DNA from 2 places in the Aerococcus sp. HMSC10H05 genome. Region 1 is predicted to be linked to the other one. Evidence: a T-box and tRNA genes for the amino acid it is inferred to sense, from the RefSeq annotation. Region 1 holds a T-box; the other holds one or more tRNA genes.
The links. A T-box is a leader RNA that pairs with one kind of tRNA and senses whether it is charged. The one in region 1 lies ahead of leuS (leucine--tRNA ligase), so its partner is inferred to be a tRNA-Leu.
Positions count from the first base shown of each region.

Region 2: it encodes a tRNA-Leu, which carries the amino acid that the T-box ahead of leuS (leucine--tRNA ligase) is inferred to sense. The anticodon was not compared.

Region 1 covers NZ_KV786961.1:704-6,607, forward strand. The annotation lists gene aroF (3-deoxy-7-phosphoheptulonate synthase) at 8-877, shown strand; gene aroB (3-dehydroquinate synthase) at 932-2,071, shown strand; gene HMPREF3116_RS02115 (shikimate dehydrogenase family protein) at 2,075-2,992, shown strand; T-box leader at 3,046-3,245, shown strand; gene leuS (leucine--tRNA ligase) at 3,308-5,722, shown strand; gene HMPREF3116_RS02125 (pyridoxamine kinase) at 5,786-5,904, shown strand, end outside.
Region 2 covers NZ_KV786996.1:8,847-14,750, reverse strand. The annotation lists gene HMPREF3116_RS07055 (zinc ribbon domain-containing protein) at 391-1,329, shown strand; tRNA gene HMPREF3116_RS07050 (tRNA-Leu) at 1,641-1,723, shown strand; gene HMPREF3116_RS07045 (CBS domain-containing protein) at 1,811-2,446, opposite strand; gene HMPREF3116_RS07040 (ABC transporter substrate-binding protein) at 2,531-3,742, opposite strand; gene HMPREF3116_RS07035 (Tex family protein) at 4,107-5,904, opposite strand, start outside.

The DNA of each region.
Region 1 (5,904 bases):
GAGAAAAATGAATACACAAGTAATGACAGCAGAAACTGAAGAAACCATTTTAGCGAATATTCAGGAGCCATACAAGAGAGCGAGTTTGGCCTATAAATCGACCCCTTCAGTTGTACAAGTAGGGAATATCCAAATTGGTGATGGCCATTTTGCGATGATCGGTGGTCCGTGTTCAATCGAAGGTTTGGAAAAATTAGATGAAGTCGCTTCAGCAGTTAAAGACGCAGGTGCAAACATGTTGCGTGGTGGGGCATTCAAGCCACGGACATCTCCATATTCATTCCAAGGGTTAGGGCAAGAAGGGTTAGATATGTTATCAGCTGTTGGTAAAAAGTATGATTTACCAGTAGTGACCGAGGTCATGGCAGTTGATCAAGTAGATTTATTTGATGGTATTGATATGTATCAAGTAGGGGCGCGTAATATGCAAAATTTTGACCTATTAAAAGCAATTGGTCAAACTAGAAAACCAGTTTTATTAAAACGTGGCATGGCCGCATCCATTGAAGACTTACTTATGGCAGCCGAATACATCTTGGCCCACGGTAATCCTAATGTTATCTTATGTGAACGTGGTATTCGTACTTACGAAACAAGTACACGTAACACATTAGATTTATCAGCGATTCCTGTTTTACGATCAAAAACGCATTTGCCAATTGTGGTTGACCCTAGTCATGCCGTAGGGAAACGTGAATGGGTTGAATCGATGGCGATGGCTGCGGTTGCTGCAGGAGCAGATGGATTGATTATTGAAATTCATCAAAATCCAGATGAAGCTTGGTCAGATGGCCGACAATCGTTATACTTAGATGAGTACAAGGCATTAACCAAGAAGGTCCAAGCTCTTCATACATTCTTAGCAGATTTAGATTAAATCGTTCAAAAGGGTAATTCACTTATCAATCATAGTATTTAAAAGAATTGAGGAATGAAATTGGAAAAAGTAAATGTAGCAGTTGCCAAACCATATGATGTGATCATTGATAATGATTTGATAAAAAATGCGGGGCATCATCTTGAAGACTTCATTCAACAACGTAAGGTAATGATTATAACTGATGAAAACGTGGCTTCATTTGGCTATTTAGGTAGTTTACAAGAAGCGATTAGCCCAATTACAAAAGCAGTTCATACGATTACCTTACCAGCTGGAGAAGAGCAGAAATCCTCAGCAAATTATATCTACCTACAAGAGCAATTAGCGACCTTGAATTATTCACGTACTGACGTTTTAATTGCATTAGGTGGTGGTGTAATTGGTGATCTTGTCGGTTTTACAGCAGCAACTTATTTGCGTGGTATCCCATATATTCAAATGCCTACAACTTTACTTTCAGCAATTGATTCTTCTGTAGGTGGAAAGACAGCAATCGATTTACCTCAAGGTAAAAATTTAGTGGGTGCTTTTTACCAACCTGCTCGAGTTCTATGTGATTTGACAACTTTCCATACTTTATCACAAAGTATTTTCGAAGATGGCTGTGCAGAATTAATTAAATACGGCATGATCTTAGATGATGAATTACTCAATGATTTAATGACACGTGATCAACCATTGACTGCTTTAAGTGATGATTTAGCCAATATTGTAAAACGATGTGTAGAAATTAAGCGTAATGTTGTTTTAGAAGATGAACACGATTTAGGTTTACGACAATTGCTTAATTTTGGTCATACAATTGGTCATGCTATTGAACAAGTCTCTCACTATAAAGTTTCTCACGGTAGAGGCGTTGCAACGGGTATGATCTTGACCCAATTAATGGCTGAAAAAGAAGGATTAACCGATTTAATCTTGGCTGAACGTTTCAACCAATTACTTAATCAATATCATTTACTAGACCAAGTTTACCTGGCAAAAGCATATACGTTTGCGGATCTTCTAGATGCTATGACGAATGATAAAAAGCGTCGAGGTGGCGAAATAACTGAAATTTTCCCAGAGTCATTTGGAAAATGTGAATTAAAGACAATCACCTTTGATCAATACGCTAATTGGTTAGAAAAAATTTTTACTGATTTAAAAACCGATCAGCTACCAATAACAATTATAGAAGCGGAGGCCTAGTGCGTGGATTCAATTACAGATATTAATGGAACAACGAAATTTGCAGCAGTGATAGGTCAACCATTAGGTCACTCGCTATCACCTATTATCTATAACACTTCATTTAAAGCACAAGATATGAATATGGTTTATCTTGCTTTTGAAACTGATGAAGCGGCAACTATCGAAAGAATTGAACATTTAAAAGCGTTGAACATTCAAGGCATTAATATCACAATGCCAGGTAAATTTGCGGCTATGCAGACGGTTGATCGTTTAGATGCTGCTAGTCAATATGTTAATGCGGTAAATATGATTACACGAGATAAGAGTGGCCAGTGGGTAGGCTACAATACTGATGGTGCTGGATTGTGGCTGGCTGTGAAAAATAGAGGCGTTGACCTAGCTGGCAAGCGGTTAGTGGTGTATGGGTCAGGCGCAACATCGCGTATTATCATCGCACAAGCAGTGATAGAGGGCATGACAGATATTTCAGTAGTAGCACGAAATATTCAAGATAAAGATTTACTAATACAAGTATGTAAAGCGTTAAGAGCGGATTACCCTACCATCGATTTGAAGCTAATTGACCTTTCTGAACAAGATCAAGTGGCGACTGCGGTAAGAAATGCAGAAATTGTGATTCAATCAACCAGTCTAGGAATGGCAGCGAGTCAAGGGCAATCCATATTAGCGGATGAGCATTGGCTACAAGCTGGTACTGTTGTAATGGATGTGATTTATGAGCCAATGGAAACGCGATTTATGCAACAAGCTAAGGCGAGGGATTGTGTAGTGATAGGTGGCTTAGATATGTTAGTTTATCAAGCAAAATTAAACTATCAATTATTTGCCCATAAAGAAATGCCAGTTCAAGTAGTTTTCGATACGGTGAAAGCACAATTGCTTGCTCAAAAAAGTGAATTAAAACAGAGTGGATAATGGGTTAGTCAGTTTGCTTTTACTAGGTGAAAGTGCTAGAATAAGGGCAATATTTGAACTTTTTCAGAGGTAGTAACAAGTAGCGTTCAATTAAGCGAGTATACGGTAGGTGAGAGTATATTTGAATCGCTTGTGAATTAGACTGGATGATAAGTTGGTAACGATGATAACATCAGTTACCACGTCGCGCCAACGTTATCGGTATGAAGAGTACAAATCATAGGTGGTACCACGAAATACATTCGTCCTATATACGTTTTTTTGACGTATATAGGACTTTTTTATATTTTTATATAAAAGGAGAGACAAAAGACAATGGCTTTTAATCATAAAGTAATTGAAAAAAAATGGCAAAAGTATTGGGATGAGAATAAAGAGTTTAAGACTTTAGAGGACTATTCAAAGCCTAAGTATTACGCCTTAGATATGTTCCCATACCCATCAGGGGCAGGATTACACGTAGGGCACCCAGAAGGATATACAGCAACAGATATCATTTCCCGTTACAAACGTGCTCAAGGTTATAACGTTTTACACCCAATGGGATGGGATGCGTTTGGTTTACCAGCTGAGCAATATGCACTAGATACAGGAAATGACCCAGTTGATTTTACAGCTAAAAATATTGCAACATTCAAACGTCAAATTAAATCATTAGGTTTTTCATATGACTGGGATCGTGAAATTAATACAACTGATCCTAAATTTTATAAATGGACCCAATGGATCTTCACCAAATTATATGAAAAAGGTTTGGCCTATGAAGATGAAATCTTAGTTAACTGGTGTGAAGAATTAGGTACTGTATTAGCTAACGAAGAAGTCATCGATGGAAGATCTGAACGTGGTGGCTATCCAGTTGTTCGTAAACCAATGAAACAATGGGTATTGCGCATTACAGCATATGCTGACCGCTTACTAGAAGGGTTAGATAACGTTGACTGGCCACATTCAGTTGTTGAAATGCAACGTAACTGGATTGGTAAATCAGAAGGGGCGCAATTAACTTTTGACATCCAAGATCACGATTTAACCTTTGATGCTTTTACAACTCGCCCAGATACGATTTATGGCTTAACTTTTGCTGTTTTAGCGCCTGAACATGAATTAGTTCGTCAAATTGTTACAGAAGAACAACGTGAAGAAGTTGAAGCATATTTACAGGCTGCTTCAATGAAATCTGACTTAGATCGTACAGATTTAGCTAAAGAAAAAACAGGGGTATTTACTGGTGCATATGGTATTCATCCACTAACTGGTGAACCATTCCCAATCTGGGTTGCAGACTATGTTTTAGCTTCATATGGTACTGGTGCTGTTATGGCTGTGCCAGCCCATGATAGTCGTGACTATGAATTCGCTAAACAATTTGACTTGCCAATCGTTCCAGTTATTGAGGGTGGTGAAGTCTCAGTTGAAGTTTACACAGGAGATGGACCACATATTAATTCAGGTGAATTAAATGGTTTAGAAACAGCAGAAGCTACTGAAAAAGCAATTGAAATCTTAACCGCATCTGGACGCGGTGAACGCCAAACCACTTACCGTTTACGTGATTGGGTATTCTCTCGTCAACGTTATTGGGGTGAACCTATTCCAATCATTCATTGGGAAGACGGCACAACTACTGCTGTACCAGAGGAAGACCTCCCAGTTCGTTTACCAAAAGCAGATAATATTAAACCTTCAGGGACAGGTGAATCGCCATTAGCCAATATTGAAGACTGGCTATATGTTACTGATCCAGAAACAGGTATGAGAGGTCGTCGTGAAACAAATACTATGCCTCAATGGGCAGGTTCATCGTGGTACTTCTTACGCTATATTGATCCAAAAAATACCAATGAATTTGCTTCAAAAGAAGCTTTAGATTACTGGTATAACGTAGACTTGTATATTGGTGGGGCAGAGCATGCAGTGCTACATTTATTATACGCACGCTTCTGGAATATGTTCTTATATGACTTAGGTGTGGTACCAAATGAAGAGCCATTCCAAAAATTATATAACCAAGGAATGATTCTTGGTGAAGGTAATGAAAAGATGTCTAAATCTAAAGGAAATGTTGTGAATCCTGACGATGTCGTTAACCAATATGGTGCAGATACCTTACGTTTATACGAAATGTTTATGGGGCCTTTAGATGCGTCTATTGCTTGGTCGGAAAATGGCCTTGAAGGTTCTCGTCGCTTCCTGGAACGTGTATGGCGTTTATTAGTGGATGAGAATGGCAAAATGCGTGACCGTATTACAACATTAAATACTGGAGAATTAGACAAGGTTTATCACCAAACAGTTCAAAAAGTTACCGAAGACTTTGAAAACTTGCATTTCAATACAGCAATTTCTCAAATGATGGTATTTGTGAATGAAGCGAATAAAGCTGAAAACCTATACTATGAGTATGTAAAAGGTTTTATTCAATTACTTGCGCCAATTGCACCGCATTTGGCAGAAGAAATGTGGGTAATTGTAGGGAATGAACCTGGAATTTCATACGTACCGTGGCCAACATTTGATCCAGAAATGATTGTTGATGATGAAATTGAAATCGTTGTACAAGTTAATGGTAAAATCAAGGCTAAATTACAAGTTGCTAATAATAGTGCAAAAGAAGTATTATTAGAAATTGCACATGCAAATGAGAAAGTGCAAGAAGCGATTGCAGGTAAAACAATCCGTAAAGAAATCGTAGTACCGAATAAACTAGTGAATATTGTCGCAAATTAGTGGATATCATATTTGTCTTGTGTATAATATGATTAGTTTTTAATAAGAGGAGATGGCGTTTACATGAAAAACATTTTAATTATCCACGATGCTTCTAGCTTCGGTAAATGTTCTACAACAGTAGCATTACCAATTCTATCCAGTATGCAACTACAAGGAACTATTTTACCAACAGCCTTGCT
Region 2 (5,904 bases), on a different contig from region 1:
TGGATAATTCTCACGGATAATTTCTGTTAAAATTCCCTTCGTTAATCTCTTCAATTTTTTTGAAATATACACAGGGAAGGCCTGGTAAATCCTTACCCAATTTGTCCAAAAAAGGCTGAGATATTTCTTGATCAAATGGTATGTATAGAAAATATTTCTCTTTTTGCATAGAAGATCTATCACAATTCCAATCCATCTTCTTTTTTTGTCACATTTAGTGATTCAATGTGTGTTTTTGGATCTACTTTTTACACCTTTAAAAAAACAATAAAATTCTTTAGAAATGTACAGTCTCTTTCAAAACTATGTTATCATGATATGAAGTAAAACACACTTTTAAGCATATTAATTACTAAAAAGTGTGATGCAGAGATAAGGAGTACAAAAACGATGATTTGTCCAAATTGCCAATCGGCTATTCCATCAAATGCGCAAATTTGCCCACAATGCGATCATATTATGATCAATCGAGACATGGATGACGATTTACATGATACGATTGAGATCCCAACAGCAAGATATTCCAATGAAATGATTGAACATGACGATCAATACACTACCTATGAGGAGTTGAATAATTCTCCTATTCAAGATACCACCAATAAAGACAAAGGAGATAAAAAGACCAAGAAACCTTTCTTTTCATTTGGAAAAAATCATAAACAAGATAAGAAAAATGAAGACGACGGGCCTAGTCGCCGAAAAAATAAAAAAGCTGAAAACCATCTGACATCTTATATTAATTACTTATTATCTTATATCAAAAAACCAATTCAATCGCCATCAACCAACGAATTTAACGATAATCCAAACCATGGTATAACAAGTTTACTTTTATTAGCTATTCTAAATGCAGTATCTATTACATCTTTAGCTAATTACTTTGTGTCACATTATGAGTGGTTTGCAAACTTATCTGTATTACCTAATCTGGATTTTGATTTTGTTGCTTGGCGATTCGGATTAAAAACCTTTGTATTCTTAATTATTACCCTGTGGTTATTACCAGCTATTATTCATTTATTCAATCGGAATAATGCGTCAGAAAAAATTAGCAACAATGTTTGGCTAACTCATTTTTTTGGTATGAATAGTATTTCAGTGGTTGTGGCTTTCATTTGCTTTTTAATTTCCCTATTATCACCTTTATTTTTCATGATTGTTGTCCTTTTACTTTCTCTCATGCAAATTGCCTTGCTAATTATAACTTTATCTATTCACTTCTTACAGTCAGGTAATGTTAACAATTCAAAAGCATTTTATAGCATATTGAGTGTATTACTATTATTCTTTATAGCGGTTATTTTCTTAGTTGGTTTAATATATTAGTATTCTTTAGCGTTATTTAATTATCTGGATATGCAACTTAAAACGATTACTAGTAAGGCAACCTTCGATATTTACATATCACTACAGGTTGCCTCTTCTTTTAATCATAATCAAACTGATAACATTTATCTCTACAGCATTAGTAACGCTAACACGTATATCTCTTATATTTTGTTATCTTTAACACGCTAGTCTTGAATGCTATGTGATTTTTCTAAACATATTGCAAAATAGTCTGCATCTTTATATAATAATGTATGTGATATTTATTGAAGCTATTCATAATATTATCACTAGACATTTAAAAACTTGCGGTCATGGCGGAATGGCAGACGCGCTGCCTTGAGGGGGCAGTGAGATTACTCTCGTGCAAGTTCAACTCTTGTTGACCGCATTTATATACTTTCAAATACTAGCCAGTAATAGTGGGATTATAAAAAGTGGTTTAGATGACAATATCTAAACCACTTTTTTAGTGTTTTTATAATGTAATGACTTCGTAACCTGCATTTTCAATTGCGACTCTTGCAGCTTCACCTTTACCAGTATGTACTTGAATGGTAATTTCAATACCCTCTTCATCATTAACGAAAATATGGGAAACACTAACATTTGCGTCTGCCAATACTTTCGTAATTTCTGAAAGTACACCTACTTTATCTTCAATGACTTTTACCACAATTCGGCTACTCACATCATCTGGTTGGTAACCCGATAAATCAATCAAGGCTTTAAAAATATCTTTATAAGTTACAATACCTTCTACGACTTTATTATCATCAACAATTGGTAGCACACGTAAGTTATGCTTACGCATATACTCTGCAGCTTCTTCCACCATCCATTCAGTAGTTGCTGTTGCGGCTTGTTTATCCATAAACTTCTCAACATTTGCTTGAGAAAGAATGTAGTTTAATTCATATATACTCAAGCTTGTTGCATCTGAAGCAGATTTTGCATCAATAATATCTTGAGTTATTAGACCAACAAATTGCCCATTAGATGTAACTGGAAGATTATGAATTTTGTGACTTTCCATTTTTGTCACAGCCTCTGTCACATAAGTCTCTGGTGAAACAGTAATTACATCTTTACTCATATATTGTTTGATTTTCATGAAGGTCCCCCCTATATATGTCAATAATATTTAAGTGCTTACATATATTTTATCATTTACCTAAGTAAAGTACAGATTTTAATATTATTTCGGTTCAATTACAGTAACATTCTCAGTCGGCTCACCATTCATTACTTCTTGAATATACGCTGGTGCAGAGACATTATGTTCTTCATCAAAAGAAATATCGTAAGCAATTCCTTCGAACCCTTGTGTTTTACCAATCGCTTCTTTTATGGCTTTTGGATCTGTAGAATCAGCTTTATCTATAGCATCCATCACCATATTTGCTGCATCATAAGCTACTGCAGAAAACATATCTGGTTCTGTCCCAAATTTTTCTACGTATGCATTGTAGAAGTCTTGAACGTCTTGATCAGCATCTTCTGTAAAAACAAAATGAGCTACATAATAGACATTTGTCATATTCTTTGCACCTGCAAGTTCAACGATATTTTGATTTCCTAAGCCATTTGGTCCTACAATGGCAATATCAATACCCATTTCTCTGGCTTGCTTAATAATTGGACCCGCTTCTTGATAATAGCCAGCAATAAAGATGACATCAGGTTGTTGCGATTTTACATTAGTTAGGACAGAACTAAAGTCCGTATCTCCAGAAATATACGATTCATCAATTATCACATCACCTTCAAAATGATCTACAAAAATATCAGTTAAATTTTGTCCATAGTCTGTAGAGTTGTCTTTCAGTACGGCAGCCGTTGAATAGCCATTTTGATTTGCAAATTCAGCAATTGCTGCACCTTGAAAGGAAATTTCAAAACTTGTGCGATAAAAATACTCCCATACTTCTCCCGTTTTTGAATTAATTGTCGCATCATCGACGGTTGTAGTTGCAGATACAAATGGTACCTCTGCATTTTCAGCCACAGGTTGTGTAGCAAAAGTTAAGGCTGCGGTTGCAGGTCCTAGAACTACTGAATTTCCTTGTTCAATTAAATATGTCATACCCGTCGCTGCTTCTTCAGGAGTGCCTTTATTATCATAAGAATGATAGTAAACTTCTTTTCCATCTATACCACCCGCATCATTTCGCTGTTCAACAGCTAATTGAATTGCATTATCTTGGACTACACCATAAGCAGCAGTTGCACCAGTTAACTCCCATAATCCTCCAATATTAACTGCAGCTGAATCAACATAATCTTCCGCTGATGAAGTAGACGAATGATCATTATTCGAGGTGACGGTTGTTGCTTGAGTACAACCTATACCCATTATTGTCACTGCAAAAATTATTGTTAGTATTTTAGCAAATTTCATTTTTTTCATAAAGATTTCTCCCATCTATTTGTAAATATTATTAGAATTCAAAGTTCAACCAAAGATATGCACCAGTTTAAGAAAATAGTTAACAAAAACGCCGGCTCGTTAATACGGGCCGGCGTCTTAGTTAAGAGCCCGTATTTCACGAGAAATAGGACTCTACTATAGTATGGTAGAATCCTCAGTTAACTAATAATAATAATAAATTTTGGTGTGGGCATGTAGAAACAAGTTCTACTTGAATTTTAATCTGTTCAGTCATCATTATTTCTACCTCCCCTTCTTTGAGTTAACTTAAATATAACAAATTCAATGGAATAATCAAGTGTTTTTTAATTATTTTTTAATTCATTTCTAATTTAAAATCAGATTATTTAATTTCAAGCATACTTAACCCGATTCTACCTTTTTTATCATCCACATCTGACACCCATACTTCAACAATATCACCAACTGATACAATATCACTTGGATTACTTACATATTTTGAAGACATTCTTGAAATATGTACTAAACCATCTTGCTTAACACCAACATCAACAAAAGCACCAAAATCAACTACGTTTCGTACGGTTCCTTGTAATTTCATACCCACTTTTAGATCTTTTAATGATAGAACGTCAGATCTTAAAATTGGTGTAGCTACGTCTTCGCGTGGGTCACGTCCAGGAGTCAATAAGGATTTCTGTATATCAAGTAAGGTTTCTTTTCCAATTTTATAAGTTTCAGACAGAGACGATAAATCTACAGTTGCAATTTTTTTTCTCGACTCTTCTGTTTGGAGTTCCTCTAATGAAATATTTAAGTCATTTAAAATCTTTTTAACTGTTTTATAATTCTCAGGGTGAATACCAGTATTGTCTAAAATATTATCACCATCAGTTATTCTGATAAAACCAACCGCTTGTTCATAAGTTTTCGGTCCTAATCGTTTCACTTTCTCTAACTGTTTTCTATCCGTAAAGACACCATTCTCATTACGGTAGGCTACTATATTTTTGGCAACTGCCATAGACAACCCAGCTACATGACTTAATAATGATGCAGAAGCTGTATTTAGATTTACGCCCACACGGTTTACAACAGTTTCAACGGTAAAGTCAAGCGTTTCTGCTAGTTCTTTTTGCGATACATCATGTTGATACTGGCCGACACCTATAGCTTTCGGCTCTATCTTCACTAACTCAGCTAACGGATCCTGTAAACGTCGCGCAATAGATACTGCTGAACGTTCTTCAACGTTATATTCTGGAAACTCTTCTCGGGCGATTTCACTTGCTGAGTAAACGGAAGCCCCTGCTTCATTCACAATACTGTATACTATGTCTAAATTATTGTCTTGTATTTGTTCAGCAACAAATTGCTCTGATTCTCGACTAGCAGTTCCATTACCAATCGCTACCATCTCAATTTCGTACGCATTAACCAACTCGAGGAACTTTTTGCTAGCTTCTGCTTTTTTATTTACTGGTGCATGTGGGTAAATAACATCTTTAGCCAATACTTTACCTGTCGCATCTACAACTGCAAGTTTACATCCTGTTCTAAAAGCCGGGTCCAATCCCAATACCACACGACCTTTTAATGGTGGTTGCATCAGTAAATTACCTAAATTAGTAGAGAAAGTTGCAATGGCATGTTGCTCAGCTGTTTCCGTTAACTTCGAACGTATTTCCCTTTCAATAGAAGGTTTTAGAAAACGGTCTAAAGAATCTTGAATAGCTGATTGTATTTCACGTGTTGATACTGGGCGACCTTTTATAAAGCGATTGACTAAATATTCAATAATCGGGAACTCATCTGCCTCAATTGCAACATTTAAAATCTTTAATTTTTCAGCCCGATTAATGGCCAAAACTTGATGGGGCTTCACATTTTGAATATTCTGGCTGAAATCATAATAGATTTCGAAAATTGCTTTTTCATCTTCTGCATTCTTACGTTTCTGACTAGTAAGTTTACCTTCTTTTAAGGTATATTTACGTAACCATAAGCGAATATCTGCATCTTCAGCAATCCATTCAGCCATAATTTCATGAGCGCCAGCCAAAGCTGATTTCGTATCTTGAATCTTATCATTTAGGAATTTTTCAGCTTCAGCCTGTACGTTACCTGAAGTCGGTGATGAAAATAGCCATTTTGCTAATTCTTCTAGACCATTCTCTTTC